Regions from separate parts of the Streptomyces longisporus genome, predicted to be linked through region 1. Evidence: predicted binding sites of a transcription regulator. Region 1 holds the regulator's gene; each other region holds the start of a gene.
What was found. Region 1 encodes HrcA, which represses chaperone genes, less so after heat shock. Its sites were predicted from a motif close to TTNGCACTCNGNNNNNCNGAGTGCNAA; they were not measured.

Region 1 (7,634 bases):
GGGCTCGGGCTCGACGGGGAACTCGACGGGCTCGACGAACAGCCGGTCCTTGCCCTCCGTCCGCACGACCGCACCGGCGGCACCGCGGCCCAGACCGTCCGTCAGCACCACGTCCTCGCCGGGCTGCAGCCGCCGTACGGACACCGCGTGCCGCCCCTCGGGGCCGTCCAGTTCGACGACCGAGCCGGGCCCCACGCCCGCCAGCGACTCGACGACGAACACCGGCGCGGTCATCGCAGGTCCCCCTTGCCCGACAACGCTGTCCTGGCCACGTCGATCTCCGCGGCGAGGACCTCCACCAGCTGCCCGGCCGGGAGCTCGCGCGCCATACGGTGCCCCTGCCCCGCCCACAGCGCCATGCCCTGTGCGTCGCCGGAGGCGGCGGCCTTCTTGCGCAGGGGCGCGGTGAGGTGGTGGACCTCCGGGTAGGCGGCGGGGGCGTACGGGCCGTGCTCGCGCAGGAACCGGTTGACCAGGCCGCGGGCCGGGCGGCCGGAGAACGCCCGGGTCAGCTCGGTGCGCACGAACAGCGGGTTGGTGAGGGCCTGCTTGTGGACGGCGTTCGCACCGGACTCCGGGGTGGCGAGGAACGCCGTGCCGAGCTGGGCGGCGCTCGCGCCCGCCGCCAGCACCGCGGCGATCTGCCCGCCGCGCATGATGCCGCCGGCGGCGACGATCGGGATGCTCACGGTCTCGCGGACCTGGGCGACGAGCGACAGCAGCCCGATGCCGGTGCCGTCCGCCTCCGGGTTGTCCCGGTGCGTGCCCTGGTGGCCGCCGGCCTCCACGCCCTGCACGATCACCGCGTCGGCGCCGGCCAGCTGCACGGCGAGGGCCTCCTCGGGGGTGGTCGCGGTGACCAGCGTGAAGGTGCCGGCCCGGCGGAGGGAGTCGAGGACCTCGCGGCTCGGCACCCCGAAGTGGAAGGAGACCACCGGCACGGGGTTGTCGAGCAGGACGGCGACCTTGGAGTCGTAGGCGTCGTCGCGGCCGCTGTCCGGATCGCCGAGCTCGGTCTCGTACCAGCCGGCCTCCCCGGCCAGCTGGTGGGCGTAGATCTCCACGGCGCCGGGGTCGGCGTACTCGGGCTGCGGCATGAAGAGGTTCACGCCGAAGGGGCGGTTCGTGATCCCCCGGAGCTGCTTGATCTCCTGGTACATGCCGTCGGCCGTCTTGTACCCGGCGGCAAGGAACCCGAGCCCGCCGGCCTCGCACACGGCGGCGGCCAGATGCGGCACGGAGACACCGCCCGCCATGGGGGCCTGCACGATCGGATGAGGGAAGAGATCGGTCAGCGCGGAGGACATGACGGCATGTTGTCACGTCCTCCGAACAAGTCCGAATCGGGCCCATTCCAGCCTGTCCGGCACTTGAGGCCGAGGCCGTTCGGGCCGAAAGCAGGGTCTGGGGGCGGAGCCCCCAGCGCCTCGGTCAACGCCCGTTGAACGCGTCCTTCAGGCGGGAGAACAGGCCCTGTTGCCCCGGCTGGAACTGCCCCTGGGGCCGCTCCTCACCCCGCAGCTTGGCCAGCTCCCGCAGCAGCCGCTCCTGCTCGGGATCCAGCTTCGTCGGAGTCTGGACCTCGACGTGCACGATGAGGTCCCCGCGCCCGCCGCCCCGCAGATGCGTGACGCCCCGTCCGTGCAGCGGGATCGACTGGCCGGACTGGGTGCCGGGCCGGATGTCGACCTCCTCCATGCCGTCCAGCGTCTCCAGCGGCACCTTGGTGCCCAGGGACGCGGCCGTCATCGGGATGGTGACCGTGCAGTGCAGGTCGTCGCCGCGCCGCTGGAAGGTCGGGTGCGGCAGCTCGTGGATCTCGACGTACAGGTCACCGGCGGGACCGCCGCCGGGGCCGACCTCGCCCTCACCCGCGAGCTGGATGCGGGTGCCGTTGTCGACACCGGCCGGGATCTTGACCGTGAGGGTACGGCGGGAGCGGACCCGGCCGTCGCCCGCGCACTCCGGGCACGGCGTCGGGACCACGGTGCCGAAGCCCTGGCACTGGGGACACGGCCGCGAGGTCATGACCTGGCCCAGGAAGGACCGCGTCACCTGCGACACCTCACCGCGACCGCGGCACATGTCACACGTCTGGGCGGAGGTGCCCGGCGCCGCGCCCTCACCGTTGCAGGTGGAGCAGACGATCGCCGTGTCGACCTGGATGTCCTTCGTGGTGCCGAAGGCCGCCTCGTCGAGCTCGATCTCCAGCCGGATCATCGCGTCCTGGCCGCGGCGGGTGCGCGAGCGCGGGCCGCGCTGCGACGCCGTACCGAAGAACGCGTCCATGATGTCCGAGAAGTTCCCGAAGCCACCCGCGCCGAAGCCGCCCGCGCCACCGCCGCCCGCCTGGGACAGGGGGTCGCCACCGAGGTCGTAGACCTGCTTCTTCTGCGGGTCGGAGAGCACCTCGTAAGCGGCGTTGATCTCCTTGAACCGCTCCTGGGTCTTCGGGTCCGGGTTGACGTCCGGGTGCAGCTCGCGCGCGAGCCGCCGGAAGGCCTTCTTGATCTCTTCCTGCGACGCGTCGCGACGCACGCCGAGAACGGCGTAGTAGTCCGTGGCCACTTACGACTCCGCCAGGATCTGTCCGACGTACCGTGCCACTGCGCGTACCGCTCCCATCGTTCCCGGGTAATCCATGCGGGTCGGTCCGACCACGCCGAGCTTGGCGACTGCCTCGCCGCCCGAACCGTAACCGACCGACACCACGGAAGTGGAGTTGAGTCCCTCATAGGCGTTCTCGTGCCCGATGCGCACCGTCATGCCCGAATCCCCCGCCTCGCCAAGCAACTTGAGGAGCACGACCTGCTCCTCCAGCGCCTCCAGGACGGGGCGGATGGTGAGGGGGAAGTCATGCCCGAAACGGGTCAGATTGGCGGTACCGCCGATCATCAGCCGTTCCTCGTTCTCCTCGACCAGTGTCTCCAGAAGTGTGGAGAGCACTGTCGAGACCGTACCCCGGTCCTCGACGTCGAAGCCTTCGGGCAGGTCTTCCACGAGCCGAGGGACGTCGGCGAAGCGACGGCCCGCGACCTTGCTGTTGAGCCGCGCCCGCAGATCCGCGAGCGAGGCCTCCCCGAACGGCGCCGGGCAGTCGACCATGCGCTGCTCGACCCGGCCGGTGTCGGTGATCAGCACGAGCATCACGCGCGCGGGGGCGAGCGAGAGCAGCTCCACGTGCCGCACGGTCGAGCGGGTCAGGGACGGGTACTGCACGACGGCGACCTGCCGGGTGAGCTGCGCGAGCAGCCGGACCGTCCGGGCCACCACGTCGTCGAGGTCCACGGCGCCGTCGAGGAAGTTCTGGATCGCCCGCTTCTCGGGCGCGGACATCGGCTTGACGCCCGCGAGCTTGTCGACGAACAGCCGGTAGCCCTTGTCGGTGGGGATGCGCCCGGCACTGGTGTGCGGCTGGGCGATGAACCCCTCGTCCTCCAGGGCCGCCATGTCGTTGCGCACCGTCGCCGGGGACACGCCGAGGTTGTGCCGCTCGGTCAGGGCCTTCGACCCGACCGGCTCCTCGGTGCCGACGTAGTCCTGGACGATGGCGCGCAATACCTGAAGCCGTCGTTCACTCAGCATCCAGCGCACACCTCCAGCAGTCGTCCCCTAGGCGCTTCGCCTGGCACTCTGTCCGTCCGAGTGCCAGCCGTTACCGGCCAGTGTACGGCGGTGGGGTACACCCGGGGCAAGGTCGGCCCCTGTTGAACGGGGCGTACCGCTAGCGTCGCCGTATGACGATGACTTGGGAAGAGCTGGGGTGGGAGCGGCTCGCGGCGGGAGTGGGGCGGTGCCGTCTTCCCGGCTGGGACTGCACGACGGGGCTGGTCGTCGGGGAGGGCACGGCGCTCTTGATCGACGCCGGGTCGAGCCTCGCCGAGGGCGCACGGTTGCGTGCCGAGGCGCAGGAGCTCGCCGGTCACCGTGTGACTCATCTCGCGCTCACCCATCCCCATTTCGACCATGTCCTCGGGGTGGCGGCGTTCGCGGGCACGGAGGTGTACGGCGCGGTGGGCATCGACACGGTGCTGGGGGGCCGGCACGCGCGCGAGGAGCTGCGGGCGGACGCGGTGGGCAACGGGCTGGACGCACACCTGGCCGAGGAGGCGGTCGACGCCCTGGTCGCGCCCCGGCATCACGTCTCCGGCGAGTGGACCCTCGACCTGGGCGGCCGGCAGGTGCTGCTGGCGAACGTGGGGCCGGGCCACTCGGCCCACGATCTGGCGGTGCTGGTGCCGGGCTCCCCGGAGGTCGTCTTCTGCGGCGACCTGGTGGAGGAGTCCGGAGAGCCGCAGGCCGGCTCCGACGCCGTACCGTCGCAGTGGCCGGCCGCCCTCGACCGGCTCCTCGACCTGGGCGGGGAGGACGCGCTGTATGTGCCCGGTCACGGAGCGGTGGTGGACGCGGCGTTCGTGCGGAGACAGCGGGACGAGCTGGCGGCGCGTTTCGGCGTGTCGTAGCCGCTGACCGGCTGCTTCTCCTATCGTCACTCGAATGCGCCAGTACTCCGCCGATCTGACCCCGCCGTGGAAGAAGCCCAAGCCCGTTCCGGAGGTACCGGCGGAACCGGGTCTGGTGGTCGAGGAGCCCGGCACCGGTTTCTGCGGCGCGGTGATCCGCTGCGAGGCGGGCACGGTGACCCTGGAGGACCGCTTCGGCAAGCACCGGGTGTTTCCGCTGGAGCCGCGGGGGTTTCTGCTGGAGGGGCGGGTGGTGACGCTCGTACGGCCTTCCGGAGCCGCTCCTGTACGCCCCACCCGTACGGCATCCGGTTCGGTCGCCGTCCCCGGCGCACGCGCGCGCGTGGCTCGCGCCGGGCGGATCTACGTGGAGGGCCGGCACGACGCCGAGCTGGTGGAGAAGGTCTGGGGCGACGACCTGCGGATCGAGGGCGTGGTCGTGGAGTACCTGGAGGGCGTGGACGACCTGCCGTCGATCGTCGAGGAGTTCGCACCGGGTCCGGACGCGCGGCTGGGGGTGCTGGTCGACCACCTGGTGCCGGGCACCAAGGAGTGGCGGATCGCGGAGGCGGTGACGAGCGAGCACGCGCTGGTGGTGGGCCACCCGTACATCGACATCTGGGAGGCGGTGAAGCCGTCGTCGCTGGGGATCGCCGGGTGGCCGCGGGTGCCGCACGGGCAGGACTGGAAGACGGGCGTGTGCCATGCGCTGGGGTGGCCGTCGGAGAACACCGGGGCGGTGTGGCAGGCGATCCTGAAGCGGGTGGGCTCCTACAAGGACCTGGAGCCGGAGCTGCTGGGGCGGGTGGAGGAGCTGATCGACTTCGTCACGGTCGGTGGTGGGGCTTGACGCCCTTATAGGTGCCGAACTCGGTGGTATCCAGTTGGATCTCCAGCATCCGCAGCGGCACCGGGTCGCCGAACTTTGTCACCCGCTGCACCTGGTAGTCGGCTTCCTCGCCCGCGCCGGTCGGCTCGGTGAGCAGTACACAGTGCCCCATGATCGGATCGATGATCAGATAGACGGGCACGCCGCCCGCGGCATAGATCGAACGCTTGACGACGTAATCACGCTCGATGCTCGTCTTGGACACGACCTCGACGACCATGCTGATGACCTTGGACGGCATCAGCTGCCCCTCACGCGGTCCGACGCCTCGCTCCACCAGTACGAGGTCCGGCAGGGGCTCGCTGGTCTCTTGCAGAATGGCGACGGCCACCGTCTGGAGCCTCCGCCAGTCCCGGCGCGGAAACTGATCGAGAACCGCTTCGACGATGTCGATATGCACCAGGTCTGGCGCCGCCATCATCACGATTTCCCCCCGGAGGAGCTCGGCCTTGTATCCCTCGGGAACCTCCAGGTTCTCGAAGAACTCCACGACATCGGTGGTCATCGGTCGGTCGTCCACAGCGGTCACTCCGCAGCCCTCCGGTTTCTGCCACCGTGCAACTACGGCGACAGCGTACGAACCAGGTTAGGGACCGAACCGACGTTCCGCACCGATTCACCCGCCAGGGTGATCAGTCCACCAGATCCCTGACCACCGCATCCGCCAACAACCGCCCCCGCAACGTCAGCACCGCCCGCCCCTCCTCATACGGCCCGCCTTCCAGCAACCCCTCCCCCAACGCCCGCCGAGAAGCCGCCAGCCCCTCCTCCCGCAGCAGATCCAGCGGCGCGCCCTCCCGAAGGCGCAGCTCCAGCAGGATCCGCTCCACCCTGCGGTCCTCCTCCGACAGGAGCTCCCGCCCGGCGCCCGGCGACTTCCCCTCCGCCAGGGCCGCCGCGTACGCCCCCGGGTGCTTGACGTTCCACCACCGCACGCCGCCCACATGCGAGTGGGCCCCGGGGCCCGCGCCCCACCAGTCGGCGCCCCGCCAGTACAGCTCGTTGTGCAGGCAGCGGGCCGCCTCGGAGGTGGCCCAGTTGGAGACCTCGTACCAGTCGAAGCCCGCCGCCGACATCACCTCGTCCGCGATCAGATAGCGGTCCGCGTGGACGTCGTCGTCCGTCATCGGGACCTCGCCCCGGCGGATGCGACGCGCCAGCTGTGTGCCTTCCTCGACGATCAACGCATAGGCGCTGATGTGGTCCGGTCCCGCTCCGAGCGCCGCCTCCAGGGACGCCCGCCAGTCGTCGTCCGACTCCCCCGGGGTGCCGTAGATCAGGTCCAGGTTGACGTGCTCGAACCCGGCCGCGCGGGCCTCCGCGACGCACGCTTCGGGGCGGCCCGGCGTGTGCGTACGGTCCAGGACCTTCAGCACATGCTGCTTCGCGCTCTGCATGCCGAAGGAGACGCGGTTGAAGCCGCCCTGTCGCAGCACGGACAGGTACGCCGGGTCCACCGACTCCGGGTTCGCCTCCGTCGTGACCTCCGCGTCCGCCGCCAGACCGAACTCGTCACGGATCGCGGACAGCATCCGTACGAGATCCTCCGCGGCCAGCAGGGTCGGCGTACCGCCGCCCACGAAGACCGTGCGGACCTCGCGCGGGTCGTCGCCCAGGACCTTCCGCGCCAGGCGGATCTCGTCGATCAGGGTGTCCGCGTAGTTGTCGCGGGAGGCGAGGACGCCGCCCGTGCCGCGCAGCTCGGTGGCGGTGTAGGTGTTGAAGTCGCAGTAGCCGCAGCGGGTCGCGCAGTACGGGACGTGCAGATAGAAGCCGAGGGGGCGGTCGGGGGCCCCGGCGAGCGCGGATGCGGGGAGTGCGCCGTCGGCGGGGACCGGCTCGCCGTCGGGGAGTGCGGAAGGCATGCCTTCCATTGTCCAGCACCCGTACGACTCCTCACTCCGCTTGCAACACCAGCAGCGCGAGGTCGTCCTCGGGCGGGCGCCCGCCGAACTCGTGGACCAGCCTGCGGATGCGTTCCGCGATCAGCTCGGCGCTCAGCCCGGCGCAGCCCGAGAGGGCGGTCGCGAGGCCGTCGGCGTCGTCGAACATGTCGGAGCCGGAGCGGCGCTCGGTCACGCCGTCCGTGACGCACAGGAGGCTGTCGCCGGTGCGGAGCTCGAAGGTCTCGCTGGTGTACGTCTCGTCCTCGACGACGCCGAGCAGGGTCTGCGGGCGGGCGACCGTACGGACGCCGCCGTCGGGGCCGAGGAGCAGCGGGAGCGGGTGGCCCGCGGAGGCGAGCGTGCAGCGGATGCCGCCCTCGAAGGGGGTCAGCTCGC
Region 2 (7,634 bases), on a different contig from region 1:
ACGAGACGAGCCGTACGCGTCCGGCGCGCAGTCCCGCGATGGCGGCGACCTCCTCCTCCGCCGCCGTGAGCCCGGCCAGGATCCCCGAGGCGTGCCGCACCAGCGCCTCACCGGCCTGGGTCAGCCGCATCTCGCGCCCGCCGCGGACGAGCAGCGGCGTGCCGACCGACGCCTCCAGGGCCTTCATCTGCTGGCTGACGGCGGGCTGCGTACAGCCCAGTTCGCGACCCGCGGCCGAGAAGGAGCCGGTGGTGGCGACGGCACGCAGGACGCGCAGATGACGGGCTTCGATCACGGTTCGAGGATAAGGGAGACTTGGGGAGGCCAGGGATTTGCGACGCCCAGCTTTTACGTCGCGCACCCTGTGCGCTTCCCCGGTGGCCCGTGAAGCTGCTGTCCGCCGCCTTCTCGGTCTTGAGCACCCGGCCGACCGGCCGAGTCCGCACCGAGATCGCCGCTGCAACCCGGGTACGGCACGGCGGCGCGGGCCCCTGCCTCACCTTCCAGGGCCATCCGGGTGAGAAGGGATGCGAGATCCGCTCCGGCGACCCTGTCGAGATCGTGCACCGGGCGGACGCGCTGCCGCGGCTGCCGGCGGCGGGTGCGGTGCTGCATCCGGACGGCCGCGAGGCGGCGCGTCTGCACCCGAGAAGCAACGGCTTCTGACGAGCCATCAGACATGGCCTCTTCCCGGAGGCTTCACCATCGTCGGGCCCTGTGCAGAGATCGGATTCCCCCAGTCCGGGTCACTACCCTTGGGCCATGACAACGGCTCTGATTACGGGATCGACCGCGGGCATCGGCGCCGCGTTCGCGCGGCGGCTGTCGGCCGACGGGCACAATCTGGTGCTCGTCGCCCGCGACACCAAGCGATTGCAGGAACAGGCGACCGAACTGCACGACCGGCACGGCATCGAGGCGGAGGTGCTCACCGCCGACCTCGCCACGGACGAGGGCATCGAGGCCGTGGCCGCGCGCCTGGCCGACCGCAAGAACCCCGTCGACCTGCTGATCAACAACGCCGGCTTCGGCAACAAGGGCCGCTTCCTCGACGTATCGATGGCCGACGAGCTGACGATGCTCAAGGTGCACTGCGAGGCGGTGCTGCGCCTGACGGCGGCGGCGACCGAGGCGATGCGCGAGCGCGGCCGCGGCGGAGTCGTCAACGTCGCGTCCGTGGCCGCTTTCGTGCCGCGCGGCACGTACGGCGCCTCCAAGGCGTGGGTCGTGCAGTTCACGCAGGGGGCGGCGAAGGACCTGGCGGGCAGCGGGGTGCGGTTGATGGCGCTGTGCCCCGGGTTCGTGCGGACCGAGTTCCATCAGCGGGCCGGGATGGGCACGGACAACATCCCCGGGTGGATGTGGCTCGATGCCGACAAGCTGGTGGCGGCGGCGCTTTCGGACCTGGCGCGGGGGAAGTCGCTGTCCGTTCCGGATGCCCGGTACAAGGCACTGATGGGGATCGTGAAGGTGACGCCCCGGGGCCTGCTGGGCGGGATCACCTCACGGACCGGCCGGAAGTACGGGCCGCAGTAGCCTCCCGGCGCTCGGGGGGCGCCGTGGAGCCCGGGTGGGGAGAATGGTGCTGTTCAACCGGACCCCGGGGACCGGAGGCACGATCATGACCTTCGTTCAGATCATCGACTGCAAGACCAGCCGGTTCGACGACATCAACCGGCTGATGGACACATGGGTCGAACAGACCAGGGGGAAGCGGACGGCGACGCACGCGGTGGTCGGCAAGGACCACTCCGACGCGTCCCACTTCATCGAGATCGTGGAGTTCCCGTCGTACGAGGAGGCGATGCGGAACTCCAACCTGCCCGAGACCGACAAGATCTTCCGCGAGATGGTGGCTCTCTGCGACGAGATGCCGACCTTCACCGACCTGGACGTCGTGCGCGACGAGCAGTTGTACGCGGCGAACGTGCGGCGGTTCTTCGAGACCATCGCCGTCAAGGGTGAGCTGCCGCCGCTCGACGACCTCATCGCCGAGAACTACCACGACCACGATCCCGCCAACGAGCAGGACACCATGGGCATGGACGCCATGCGGCGTGAGATCGGCATGTGGCGCAGCGGTTTCGACTTCACCTTCGACGTCGAGGACCAGATCTCCCAGGGTGACCGGGTGAGCACCCGGTGGACCTGGCGCGGTACCCAGACCGGTGAGTTCATGGGGCTCCCGTCCACCGGGAAGAACGTCGTCATGACCGGCACGACCCTCTTCCGGTGCAATGAAGAAGGGAAGATCGTCGAGGGCTGGTGGCAGTACGACCGGCTCGGGCTCATGGCGCAACTGGGCGCGCTGGAGGGGCTGGAGCAGTAGCAGGACGGCGAAAGGCCCGGCACCCCAGGGGTGCCGGGCCTTCGTAGCGACTACTGAGCGAGCTCAGTGGGCGTGGCCGTGGCCGTGGCCCGCGGCGGCCGGCTCTTCCTCTTCCTTCTTCTCGACGACCAGGGTCTCGGTCGTCAGCAGGAGGGAGGCGATGGAGGCCGCGTTCTCCAGGGCGGAGCGGGTGACCTTGACCGGGTCGATGACGCCGGCCTTGACCAGGTCGCCGTACTCGCCGGTGGCGGCGTTGAAGCCCTGGCCCTTGTCGAGCTCGGCGACCTTGGAGGTGATGACGTAGCCCTCCAGGCCCGCGTTCTCGGCGATCCAGCGCAGCGGCTCGACGACCGCGCGGCGGACGACGGCGACACCGGTGGCCTCGTCGCCGGTCTTGCCCAGGCCGCCCTCGAGCACCTTGGCGGCGTGCACCAGCGCGGAGCCACCACCGGAGACGATGCCCTCCTCGACCGCGGCGCGGGTCGCGGAGATGGCGTCCTCCAGACGGTGCTTCTTCTCCTTCAGCTCCACCTCGGTGGCGGCGCCGACCTTGATCACGCACACGCCGCCGGCCAGCTTCGCGAGGCGCTCCTGGAGCTTCTCGCGGTCCCAGTCGGAGTCCGTGTTCTCGATCTCGGCCTTGATCTGCGCGACGCGACCGACGACGTCCTCGGAGTTGCCGGCACCGTCGACGAGGGTGGTGTCGTCCTTGGTGACCGTGACGCGGCGGGCGGAGCCGAGCACGTCCAGGCCGACCTGGTCGAGCTTGAGGCCGACCTCCTCGGAGATGACGGTGGCGCCGGTGAGGATCGCCATGTCCTGCAGCATCGCCTTGCGGCGGTCGCCGAAGCCCGGGGCCTTCACCGCGACGGCGTTGAAGGTGCCGCGGATCTTGTTGACGACCAGGGTGGACAGGGCCTCGCCCTCGACGTCCTCGGCGATGATCAGCAGCGGCTTGGAGGAGTTGGTCTGGATGACCTTCTCCAGCAGCGGCAGCAGGTCGGCGATGGAGGAGATCTTGCCCTGGTTGATGAGGATGTAGGGGTCCTCCAGGACGGCCTCCATGCGCTCCTGGTCCGTCACGAAGTACGGCGACAGGTAGCCCTTGTCGAAGGCCATGCCCTCGGTGAAGTCGAGCTCCAGACCGAAGGTGTTGGACTCCTCGACGGTGATGACACCGTCCTTGCCGACCTTGTCCATCGCCTCGGCGATGAGCTCGCCGACCTGCTGGTCCTGCGCGGAGAGCGCGGCCACGGCGGCGATGTCGGACTTCTCGTCGATCGGGCGGGCGGTGGCGAGGAGGTCCTCGGAGACGGCCGCCACGGCCGCGTCGATGCCCTTCTTCAGCAGCGCCGGGGAGGCACCCGCGGCGACGTTCTTCAGGCCCTCGCGCACCAGCGCCTGGGCGAGCACGGTGGCGGTGGTGGTGCCGTCACCCGCGATGTCGTTGGTCTTGGTCGCCACCTCCTTCACCAGCTGCGCGCCGAGGTTCTCGTACGGGTCCTCGACCTCGACCTCACGGGCGATGGTGACGCCGTCGTTGGTGATGGTGGGCGCGCCGAACTTCTTGTCGATGACGACGTTGCGGCCCTTGGGGCCGATCGTCACCTTGACCGTGTCGGCCAGCTTGTTGACGCCGCGCTCGAGGGCGCGACGGGCGTCCTCGTCGAACTTCAGGATCTTCGCCATGGGAGCGGTTCAGCCCTCTCGGAAAACGTGGGTGAAACGAACTGCGCCCCGGACGCCCGGCTTCATAAGGTCGCGGGAACCCGGGGCGCAGCTCACAAGCAATGTGCTTCGGTAAGGAAGCGGGCGAATTACTTCTCGATGATCGCGAGCACGTCGCGAGCCGAGAGGACGAGGTACTCCTCGCCGTTGTACTTCACCTCGGTGCCGCCGTACTTGCTGTACAGCACGATGTCGCCGGTCTTGACGTCGAGCGGCAGGCGCTCGCCGTTCTCGAAGCGGCCCGGGCCCACGGCCAGGACGACGCCCTCCTGGGGCTTCTCCTTGGCGGTGTCCGGGATGACCAGGCCAGAGGCGGTGGTCTGCTCGGCGTCGAGCGGCTGGACCACGATGCGGTCCTCAAGCGGCTTGATGGCAACCTTGGAGCTGGTGGTCGTCACGATCCGACCTCCCCCTTCGGAGATCTCACGGGGTTAACTGTCTGAGGTGGCGACCAGGTGGATCCGTCGTCGCGGGTGCCGGACCTGCCCGTCGCGTGGTTGGCACTCTCCAGTGGGGAGTGCCAGAGCCGAGACTATGACCGCGATTAGCACTCGGTCAAGCGGAGTGCCAATGCCCGCGGCGCGTCGCCGGGGTTTCCGGTCGACCGGGGGCTCGGGGGACGTCCCGGGGCCGCCGCCCCCGGACCCCCGCTTCGGCCTGAACGGCCTCGCTGTCCGTGCTCACAGGTAGTCCTCCAGGCGGGCCACCGCGTAGCCCTCGGCCGTGACCCTGTTCAGGAAGCGGCGCATGTCGTCGACCATCGTGCCGTCCCACTCGTCACGGCCGCGGAAGTGGGTGAGGACGATGTCGCCGGGGTGCAGGTCCAGGTCGTCCTCGCGGTACTCCCAGTGGTCGACGAAGACCTCCTCGTCCCAGATGGGCGCGTACTTGATGCCGCAGGACTTCGCGGCCATCAGGGTGTCCTGGTTGTAGTTGCCGAAGGGCGGGCGGAAGACGGTCGGGGCCTTGCCGAACTGCCTCTTCATGATCTTCTGCATCCCGCAGATCTCGTGCTTCTGCTCCCGGTACGACAGGCCCGGGAGGTAGGGGTGGGTGAGCGTGTGGTTGTTGAGGGTCACCCCCTCGGACTGCATCCGGCGGAAGTAGGCGTAGTCGTCCTTCACCGCGAAGTCGCTGAGGAAGGCGGAGTAGGGGATCTTCAGGTCGCTCATCATCCGCAGGAACGCCGGGTCCTTCTCGGCGCCGTCGTCGATGGTCAGGAAGACGACCTTCTGCCTGGTCGGAATGGTCGTGAAGACGGGCGGGAGGTTCAGCTCCTCCTGGTCGTCCACCTCGAAGCCCTTGCGTGCCCTGATCTCCGGCTTCTTCGCGGGCGGCGGCGGAGCCGTCAGCGGGACCCTCTTCAGGCCCCAGTGGCGCGCCGCGGCGGCGCGGGCGAGGTACGCGGAGCGCAGCCTGGTGGCGTACGAGTCGAGGGCGCGGGCCGGGGGCGCGTGCAGCGGCGGCTCCTGTCCGGGGGCCGGGCGCACCGGCGGGCCGCCGAACTGGGCACAGCCCGAGGCGATGGCCGCGACGGCGAGCACGGCGATCCCACCGCGGAGCCATGTCACCCCATAGGCACGATTTTTATCGTTTTGTACTACTACTCGCATGGTGCCGGATCATCGCAGGCCACCGTCCGGATCCCGGCCCGCCACGCGGCCGGAGGCGCACCGTCCACCGACTGGCCCACAATGGGCCGGTGAACGACCTCGCCGACCTGCTCACCCCCGAAGGCCGCGCCCTCCTCGACGAGGTGCGCGGCACGGCCCCCGCCGACGAGCTCGCCGTCGCCACCCGGTTGCGCCGCGAACACCCCGCCGAGCTGGTGTCGGCGGCGCTCGGGCAGGCGCGGTTGCGGCAGCGGGCGGCGGCCAAGTTCGGCGCCGAGGACGCGGAGCGGATGTTCTTCACGCCGAACGGGGTGGAGCAGTCGACGCGGGCGAGTGTCGCCGCCTACCGGGCCGAGCGGCTGAAGGCGCTCGGGGTCACCTCGCTCGCCGACCTGTGCTGTGGGATCGGCGGCGATGCCGTCGCGCTGGCCCGGGCCGGGATCCGGGTGCTGGCCGTGGACCGGGATCCGGCGACGGCGGCCGTGGCGCGCGCGAACGCCGCCGCGCTCGGGCTGGCCGAGCTGATCGAGGTGCGGGAGGCGGACGTCACGGAGGTGGACACGGGCGGCTACGACGCCGTGTTCGTCGATCCGGCCCGGCGCGGCGGGCGCGGCCGCATCTTCGACCCGGAGGCCTACTCGCCGCCCCTGTCGTGGGCGGTCGAGGCCGCCCGCAAGGCGTCCCGCGCCGCCGCGCTGAAGGTCGCACCCGGCATTCCGCACGAGGCCGTGCCCGCCGACGCCGAGTCCGAGTGGATCTCGGACGGCGGGGATGTGAAAGAGGCCGTGCTGTGGTTCGGGACGGACCCCGGGGCGGTACGGGCGACACTGCTCCCGGGACCGCGCACGCTGCTCGGGAAGGGACTTCCGGACCCTCGAGTACGGCCCGTCGGGCGGTACTTGTACGAGCCCGACGGCGCCGTCATCCGGGCCCATCTGGTCGCCGAGGTGGCCGAGCAGCTGGACGGCGGGCTGGTCGACGCGACCATCGCGTACATCACCGCCGACGAGTTGCGGCCGACGCCGTATGCGAGCTCGTACGAGATCACCGATCAACTTCCGTTCAACGTCAAGAAGTTGAAGGCGCTGCTGCGGGAGCGCGGGGTCGGGACGCTGACCGTGAAGAAGCGGGGGTCGGCGGTGGAGCCGGAGGAGTTGCGGAAGAAGGTCAAGCCCCAGGGGCCGGGCTCGGCCACCGTGTTCCTGACCCGGGTGGCGGGGGCGCCGACCATGCTTGTCGGGCACCCCGCCTGATCAGGACGGATCGGCCGCACGGCGCAGCAGCAGCTCCCGCTCCCGTTCGTTGCGCGCCAGCCCGGCCGCCCGTACGAACTCCTCGCGCGCCTCGGCCGTACGCCCCAGCCGTGCCAGCAGGTCGCCGCGCACGCTGGGCAGCAGATGGTAGTCGCGCAGGGTGGGTTCGGCGGCCAGGGCGTCGACGATCGCCAGCCCCTGCGCCGGGCCCTCCGCCATGGAGACGGCGACCGCGCGGTTGAGTTCGACGACCGGGGACGGGGCGCGGGCGGCGAGCAGGCCGTACAGCGTCGCGATGCTCTTCCAGTCGGTCTCCTCGTAGGTGTACGCGTGCGCGTGGCAGGCGGCGATGGCGGCCTGCAGGGCGTACGGGCCGGGGGCGCCGGTGGCCGTGGCGTCGGCGCGGTGGAGCGCCGTGATGCCGCGGGCGATGAGCATGCGGTTCCAGCGGCGGCGGTTCTGGTCCTTGAGGAGGACGGGTTCGCCGTCCGGGCCGGTGCGGGCGGCCGCGCGGGACGCCTGGAACTCCAGGAGGGAGGTCAGCGCGTGCACCTCGGGCTCCTTGGGCATCAGCCCGGACAGCACGCGGGCCAGGCGCAGCGCGTCCTCGCAGAGCGCTGGGCGCAGCCAGTCGTCGCCGGCCGTGGCTGCGTAACCCTCGTTGAAGATCAGGTAGATGACGTCCAGGACGGAGCCCAGCCGGGCCTCGCG
Region 3 (7,634 bases), on a different contig from region 1:
ATGTTCAGCAGCGGACGCGCCATCAGCTCGGTGACCCGGCCGCCCTGGCCCTGCGCGCCGGCCAGCGGACGGTCGTACATGCCCTTGACCAGGTCGACCCCCGGCTCGGTGAGCAGCGGGCCGACGATCCCGGAGACGAAGTCGGAGGAGAACTCCTTCAGGTCGGCGTCGATGAAGCAGACGATGTCCCCGCCGGTGACCAGGAGCGAGCGCCACAGCACCTCGCCCTTGCCGGGGACGGTCGGGATGCGGGGCAGGATGTCGTCACGGTGGACGACCTTGGCCCCGGCCGCCGCGGCGACCTCGGACGTGCGGTCGGTGGACCCCGAGTCGACGACGACGATCTCGTCGACGAGCGGAACCTGCTGCATCAGGTCGTGACGGATGATCGCGACGATGTCGCCGACCGTCTCCTCCTCGTTGAGCGCGGGCAGCACGACGCTGACCGACTGCCCGGTGCGCTGCTTGGCGGCGAGGATCTGGTGGAGAGGGCGGTCGGTCAGGGACCAGGAGCGGGTGCTCAGCCAGCGCTCGACTTCTTCCAGCACGTAGGCGGCTCCTCTGCGTTCTCTCGGCGAAAACCGGATCACCGTGTGATCCATCTCGCGGTTCGGACGACTATCTCAACTGTCCTGGCCTTCGGTTACAGTCTTGAACAACGCTGGTGACCATCGCATGTCGGGGGTCGCCCGGCGTTGAACGAGTTGAACAACCGAATACCGCTCATCCAGAGGGGCAGAGGGATACGGCCCGATGAAGCCCCGGCAACCCTCCAGCCGGTCTCGTACCGATCGATGCCGATCGTTCCGCGAGGCTCCCGGCTAGGGAAGGTGCCAAATCCGTCTCACGGCGAGATGCGTCGTGAGGAAGATGAGGAGAAAGGGCCTCGCCTCACATGGCTGCGCAGACTGTTGCAAGCACCACCGACTCCACGACCGTCGACCTCGGTCCCGCTGCGGCGCTCTCCTGCCGCGAGTGCGGTCACCAGGTGCCTCTCGGCCCGGTCTTCGCCTGCGAGGAGTGTTTCGGCCCGCTCGAGATCGCCTACGACTTCTCGGCCTACGACACCGAGGAACTCCGCAAGCAGATCGAGGCGGGTCCCGCGAACATCTGGCGTTACGCGCCCCTGCTGCCCGTTCCGGCGGACGTGGCGGACAAGCCCAACATCAACCCCGGTTGGACCAAGCTCGTCAAGGCCGACAACCTCGCCCGCGAGCTGGGCGTCGACGCCGGCAAGCTGTTCGTGAAGGACGACTCCGGCAACCCGACGCACTCCTTCAAGGACCGGGTCGTCGCCCAGGCCATCGAGGCCGCCCGCGCCTTCGACTTCACCACCCTGTCCTGCTCGTCCACCGGCAACCTGGCCGGTGCGGTGGGTGCCGCGGCCGCCCGCGCCGGCTTCCGTTCCTGCGTGTTCATCCCGCACGACCTGGAGCAGGGCAAGGTCGTCATGGCCGCGGTCTACGGCGGCGAGCTCGTCGGCATCGAGGGCAACTACGACGACGTGAACCGCTTCTGCTCCGAGCTGATCGGCGACCCGGCCGGCGAGGGCTGGGGCTTCGTCAACGTCAACCTGCGGCCGTACTACGCGGAGGGCTCCAAGACCCTGGCGTACGAGATCTGCGAGCAGCTCGGCTGGCGGCTGCCGGACCAGCTGGTCGTGCCGATCGCCTCCGGCTCGCAGCTCACGAAGATCGACAAGGGGCTGCAGGAGCTGATCAAGCTCGGGCTCGTCGAGGACAAGCCGTACAAGATCTTCGGGGCGCAGGCCGAGGGGTGCAGCCCTGTCTCCGTCGCGTACAAGGCGGGGCACGACGTCGTACGGCCGCAGAAGCCGAACACGATCGCCAAGTCGCTGGCCATCGGCAACCCGGCGGACGGTCCGTATGTGCTGGACATCGCCCGCCGTACCGGTGGGGCCGTGGAGGACGTGAACGACGAGCAGATCGTCGATGCGATTCGGCTGCTCGCCCGGACCGAGGGCATCTTCGCGGAGACCGCCGGCGGGGTGACCGTGGGTGTGACCCGGAAGCTGATCGAGAACGGTGTTCTCGACCCGACCCTGACCACGGTCGTCCTCAATACGGGTGACGGTCTGAAGACGCTGGACGCGGTGGCCGGTACCGGGCTCACCGCGACGATTCGCCCGAGCCTTGAGTCGTTCCGTGAGGCCGGCCTCGCCTAGTCGCGTAGCCCGCGCCCCCCCATCCCTGACCGGAGGTTTTCATCGTGAGCGTGAACGTTCGTATCCCCACCATCCTGCGCACCTACACCGGCGGGCAGGCCGAGGTGACTGCCGAAGGCGGCACCCTCGGCGAGGTCATCGCCGATCTGGAGAAGAACCACACCGGGATCGCCGCCCGGGTTCTCGACGACCAGGGCAAGCTGCGACGGTTCGTCAACGTGTACGTGAACGACGACGATGTGCGGTTCGAGCAGGGGCTGGAGACGGCGACTCCGGACGGGGCGGGCGTCTCGATCATCCCGGCCGTCGCCGGAGGCTGACCGGAAACAGGTCGGACGGCCGATTATTACCGTCGGTAACGTCGGTTACGAAGAGTTCATCGAATTGCCCCCTCCGTGAGAGAAGCGGAGGGGGCAATTCTGCATGGTTGAGCACGGTACAGTTGGGGAACCTGCTCGACTCCGCTTGCCGCATGCATATGAGTTCTTGCTTCTCGGGCAGCGAGAAGTAGCCAAAGTGTGCAGGTTTTTTGCGTCTTATGCTCCATTTATGGGGCCCGACTTGCCCTGAATTCGGGCGAATTCTCCCTAAAGTCCCGACCGGCCGTGCCCGGAATTCTCGTCCGATTGACCTGTTGCAGACGGCAGTTGGACAGATACATTCAGCCGCGGTCGACGCGTTCCGGCGCACGCCCCCAACCGTGGGGGGTGAGGTCTGACCCGGATCCGCGAAGTGTGGATCTGTGCAAGGGCCAGTAATAGGGGAGTTAGGCATGGCTCAGGGCACCGTCAAGTGGTTCAACGCGGAGAAGGGGTACGGCTTCATCGCGGTCGACGGTGGTGCGGATGTTTTCGTCCACTACAGTGCGATTCAGATGGACGGCTACCGCACCCTGGAAGAGGGTCAGCGGGTCGATTTCGAGATCTCGCAGGGCCAGAAGGGGCCGCAGGCGGACATGGTCCGTCTGGCGACCAGCTGAAGCACGCGCCGGGTTAACTGCAGCGACGTTCTTCTGTTCTTGATCGAAGGGTCCGCACCTGAGGGGGCGGGCCCTTCGGCATGCCCGGAGGACCTGGCCCGGTCCTGGACGGGTGCCGCCCGCTCCGCGGGCGCACCTTGCGCCCACCCGTCGCCCGACCACCACCCCTCAACGAGCCCGCTCCGCGGGCGCACCTTGCGCCCACCCGTCGCCCGGCCACCACCCCTCAACGAGCCCGCTCCGCGGGCGCACCTTGCACTCGGGGGGGTCGAGTGCTAATCATTGGCGTTAGCACTCTGAAGGTGAGAGTGACAAAGATGGACCGGGTCGGTGAGGCCCGCAGGCCGGGTGGGGCAAGGAACCCACGGGTCGGCGAGCCGTCCGTCGCGGGCGCGGGCGCGGTCCGAAGGAATCACCCCCAGTCCTGGAGGGACCACTTCACATGGCCAAGATCATCGCGTTCGACGAGGAGGCGCGGCGCGGCCTCGAGCGCGGCATGAACCAGCTCGCGGACGCCGTGAAGGTGACGCTCGGCCCCAAGGGCCGCAACGTCGTCCTCGAGAAGAAGTGGGGCGCCCCCACGATCACCAACGATGGTGTCTCCATCGCCAAGGAGATCGAACTCGAGGACCCGTACGAGAAGATCGGCGCCGAGCTGGTCAAGGAAGTCGCCAAGAAGACGGACGACGTCGCCGGTGACGGTACGACCACCGCGACCGTTCTCGCCCAGGCGCTCGTCAAGGAAGGCCTGCGCAACGTAGCCGCCGGCGCCAACCCGATGGCCCTCAAGCGCGGTATCGAGAAGGCCGTCGAGGCCGTCTCCGGTGCCCTGCTCGAGCAGGCCAAGGATGTCGAGACCAAGGAGCAGATCGCTTCCACGGCCTCCATCTCCGCCGCCGACACCCAGATCGGCGAGCTCATCGCCGAGGCCATGGACAAGGTCGGCAAGGAAGGCGTCATCACCGTCGAGGAGTCCCAGACCTTCGGTCTGGAGCTGGAGCTCACCGAGGGTATGCGCTTCGACAAGGGCTACATCTCGGCGTACTTCGCCACCGACATGGAGCGGATGGAGGCGTCGCTCGACGACCCGTACATCCTGATCGCCAACTCCAAGATCGGTTCCGTCAAGGACCTGCTCCCGCTCCTGGAGAAGGTCATGCAGTCGGGCAAGCCGCTGCTGATCATCGCCGAGGACGTCGAGGGCGAGGCCCTGTCGACCCTGGTCGTCAACAAGATCCGCGGCACCTTCAAGTCCGTCGCGGTCAAGGCCCCCGGCTTCGGCGACCGCCGCAAGGCGATGCTGAACGACATCGCCATCCTCACCGGCGGCGAGGTCATCTCCGAGGAGGTCGGTCTCAAGCTCGAGAACACCTCCCTCGACCTGCTGGGCCGCGCCCGCAAGGTGGTCATCACCAAGGACGAGACCACCATCGTCGACGGCGCCGGCTCCACGGAGCAGGTGCAGGGCCGGGTCAACCAGATCCGCGCCGAGATCGAGAACAGCGACTCGGACTACGACCGCGAGAAGCTGCAGGAGCGCCTGGCGAAGCTCGCCGGCGGTGTCGCGGTCATCAAGGCCGGTGCCGCCACCGAGGTGGAGCTCAAGGAGCGCAAGCACCGCATCGAGGACGCCGTCCGCAACGCGAAGGCCGCCGTCGAGGAGGGCATCGTCGCCGGTGGTGGCGTCGCGCTCATCCAGGCGTCCACCGTCTTCGAGAAGCTGGACCTGGAGGGTGACGAGGCGACCGGCGCCCAGGCCGTGAAGCTCGCGCTCGAGGCCCCGCTGAAGCAGATCGCCGTCAACGCCGGCCTCGAGGGCGGTGTCGTGGTGGAGAAGGTGCGCAACCTGACCCCGGGCCACGGCCTGAACGCCGCGACCGGCGAGTACGTCGACCTGGTCAAGGAAGGCATCATCGACCCGGCGAAGGTCACGCGCTCTGCCCTGCAGAACGCCGCCTCCATCGCCGCGCTCTTCCTCACCACCGAGGCCGTCATCGCCGACAAGCCGGAGAAGGCCGCCGCGCCCGCCGGTGGCGGTATGCCGGGCGGTGACATGGACTTCTGATCGGCCTCCGGCTGATCCGGGTTCCCACCGAGGGCGGCACTCCCTGGAAACAGGGGGTGCCGCCCTCGGGCGTGTTCGAGGTCATAGGAGAGTTGCTTAAGTAGGTGCAACAATGCGTGTGCACATACCAGTCGGTTGATGCAGTCATCGCACGAGGAGCCCACCCACGTGACCACCGCCCCCTCCCGCGCAGCCGAGGTCCTCTCCCGGCCCACCGCGATCAACGGCCTGACCGTCCCCAACCGCATCGTCATGGCGCCCATGACGCGCATGTTCTCCCCGGGCGGCATCCCCGGTGAGGACGTGGTGTCGTACTACGCCCGCCGGGCCGCCGCCGGTGTCGGGCTGATCGTCACCGAGGGCACGTACGTCGGCCACGAGTCGGCCGGCAACAGCAACCGCGTCCCCCGGTTCCACGGCGAGGAGCAGCTCGCGGGCTGGCAGAAGGTCGCCGAGGCGGTGCATGCGGCGGGCGGCACGATCGTTCCGCAGCTGTGGCACATCGGGACGGTCCGCAACCAGGGTGACGGCCCCTACCCGGACGCTCCCTCGCACGGCCCCTCCGGTCTGCGCGTCACCGGCGTCGAGGACGCCACGCCCATGACGCAGGCCGACATCGACGCCGTCATCGGCGCGTTCGTCGAGTCCGCGGTCGCCGCCGAGCGCATCGGCTTCGACGGCATCGAACTGCACGGTGCGCACGGCTACCTTCTCGACCAGTTCCTGTGGGCCGGCACCAACCGGCGTACGGACGCGTACGGCGGCGACCCCGTGGCGCGTACGAAGTTCGCCGCGGAGATCGTGGCGGCCGTACGGGAGGCTGTGTCGCCCGAGTTCCCGATCCTGTTCCGGTACTCGCAGTGGAAGCAGGAGGCCTACGACGCGCGTCTCGCCGAGACGCCGGAGGAGCTGGAGGCGATCCTCGCGCCGCTGGCTGCCGCCGGCGTGGATGCCTTCCATGCCTCCACGCGGCGGTACTGGCTGCCGGAGTTCGAGGGCTCCGACCTCAATCTGGCGGGGTGGACGAAGAAGCTGACGGGGCGGCCGACCATCACCGTCGGGTCGGTGGGGCTCGACGGGGACTTCATCCGGGGGTTCGCCGGGGAGGGGTCGCCGATCCGCGGGATCGATGACCTGCTGGACCGGCTGGAGCGGGAGGAGTACGACTTCGTCGCCGTCGGGCGGGCGTTGCTGCAGGATCCTGAGTGGGCGGCGAAGGTGCTGGCCGGGCGGAGCGATGAGCTTGAGCCGTACTCGGCGAGTGCGTTGAAGACGCTGAGCTGAGCGGTGCGGTGCGGGCCGGTGGGGGTGAGCGTCCCTGGGGGCTGCGCCCCCAGACCCCCATCGGCCTTCGGCCTCGTCCTCAAACGCCGGACGGGCTGAAAGTACAGGTCAACTACGGCTAGCGTTCAGGGTTATGAGGATTCTGCACCTCTCGGACACCCACATCGAGCGTACGGACGCCCCCAACAGGCACGGCGTCAACGCCACCGACTCCCTCCGCCTGATGCTCGCCGAACTGCGCCACCAGCGGGGCGTGGACGCGATCGTCGTCACCGGTGACCTCGCCGACGACGGGGCCGTGGAGGCGTACACGACCGTACGAGAGCTGCTGACCGAGTTCGCGCTGCCGCTGGACGCGCCCGTGTTCTGCACGACCGGCAACCACGACGAGCGCGGGGCCTTCGGCAAGGTGCTGGGGAGCGGGCATCTGGCCGCGGACGGGTCCGAGCGGGCGGAGACGGTTCTCGAGTCCACGGCGGGGGAGCGGGCCGCGGTCAGTGTGGTGGACGGGTGGCGTTTCGTCACGCTGGACTCGCTCGTGCCGGGCAAGGTGCACGGGTGGGTCGGTGCGGAGCAACTCGCCTGGCTACGGGATGTGTTGGCCACGCCCGCGCCGCATGGGACCGTCCTCGCGCTCCATCACCCGCCGATCGCCCTGGACATCGGGACGCAGCGCGCCTTCGGGCTGCGCAATCCGTCGGCCTTGGCGGAGGCGATTCGTGGCACCGACGTCCGGGTCGTGCTCACCGGGCACTTCCACCTTCAGCTCTTCGGGCTGCTGGAGGCGACCCCGGTGTGGGTCACACCGGGCGTGGTCAACCGCATCGACCTGACGACACCCCCCGGCACCGAACGTGCGGTGCGCGGGGCGTCGGCCTCGTTGGTGGAGCTGGGCGACGGCGCCTCGGGCCCGATGTTCCATACCTTCCACGCGCGTGATCCGCGGGCCCACGAGACCGTGTACGAGATCGACGAGCAGCAGACACGCGCATTGATCGAACGGCTCGGCTAGTTCGCCCACCAGGAGTTGATGATGACGACCACTGTCGTGCGTACCGTCGGCGGAGCGGTGCGCGGGCGCCGTGAGGACGGGCTGACGGTGTTCCGCGGCATTCCGTTCG

Region 2: the regulator HrcA is predicted to act here: its motif matches at 4,602-4,628, upstream of groES (co-chaperone GroES).
Region 3: the regulator HrcA is predicted to act here: its motif matches at 3,417-3,443, upstream of groL (chaperonin GroEL).

The regions. Positions count from the first base shown of each region.
Region 1 is NZ_BAAASG010000011.1:103,466-111,099, forward strand. It holds gene ABD355_RS22945 (16S rRNA (uracil(1498)-N(3))-methyltransferase) at 1-234, opposite strand, end outside; gene ABD355_RS22950 (nitronate monooxygenase) at 231-1,307, opposite strand; gene dnaJ (molecular chaperone DnaJ) at 1,432-2,568, opposite strand; gene hrcA (heat-inducible transcriptional repressor HrcA) at 2,569-3,585, opposite strand; gene ABD355_RS22965 (MBL fold metallo-hydrolase) at 3,738-4,463, shown strand; gene ABD355_RS22970 (DUF3097 domain-containing protein) at 4,498-5,313, shown strand; gene ABD355_RS22975 (Uma2 family endonuclease) at 5,291-5,857, opposite strand; gene hemW (radical SAM family heme chaperone HemW) at 5,985-7,217, opposite strand; gene ABD355_RS22985 (SpoIIE family protein phosphatase) at 7,249-7,634, opposite strand, start outside.
Region 2 is NZ_BAAASG010000016.1:291,689-299,322, forward strand. It holds gene ABD355_RS33315 (LysR family transcriptional regulator) at 1-295, opposite strand, end outside; gene ABD355_RS33320 (hypothetical protein) at 385-666, shown strand; gene ABD355_RS33325 (SDR family NAD(P)-dependent oxidoreductase) at 763-1,536, shown strand; gene ABD355_RS33330 (ester cyclase) at 1,622-2,329, shown strand; gene groL (chaperonin GroEL) at 2,393-4,018, opposite strand; gene groES (co-chaperone GroES) at 4,147-4,455, opposite strand; gene ABD355_RS33345 (polysaccharide deacetylase family protein) at 4,738-5,670, opposite strand; gene ABD355_RS33350 (class I SAM-dependent methyltransferase) at 5,760-6,923, shown strand; gene ABD355_RS33355 (RNA polymerase sigma factor) at 6,924-7,634, opposite strand, start outside.
Region 3 is NZ_BAAASG010000005.1:140,972-148,605, forward strand. It holds gene ABD355_RS08900 (glucosyl-3-phosphoglycerate synthase) at 1-548, opposite strand, end outside; SAM riboswitch class I at 721-877, shown strand; gene thrC (threonine synthase) at 896-2,185, shown strand; gene ABD355_RS08910 (MoaD/ThiS family protein) at 2,230-2,505, shown strand; gene ABD355_RS08915 (cold-shock protein) at 2,958-3,164, shown strand; gene groL (chaperonin GroEL) at 3,607-5,229, shown strand; gene ABD355_RS08925 (NADH:flavin oxidoreductase) at 5,368-6,513, shown strand; gene ABD355_RS08930 (metallophosphoesterase family protein) at 6,647-7,525, shown strand; gene ABD355_RS08935 (carboxylesterase/lipase family protein) at 7,547-7,634, shown strand, end outside.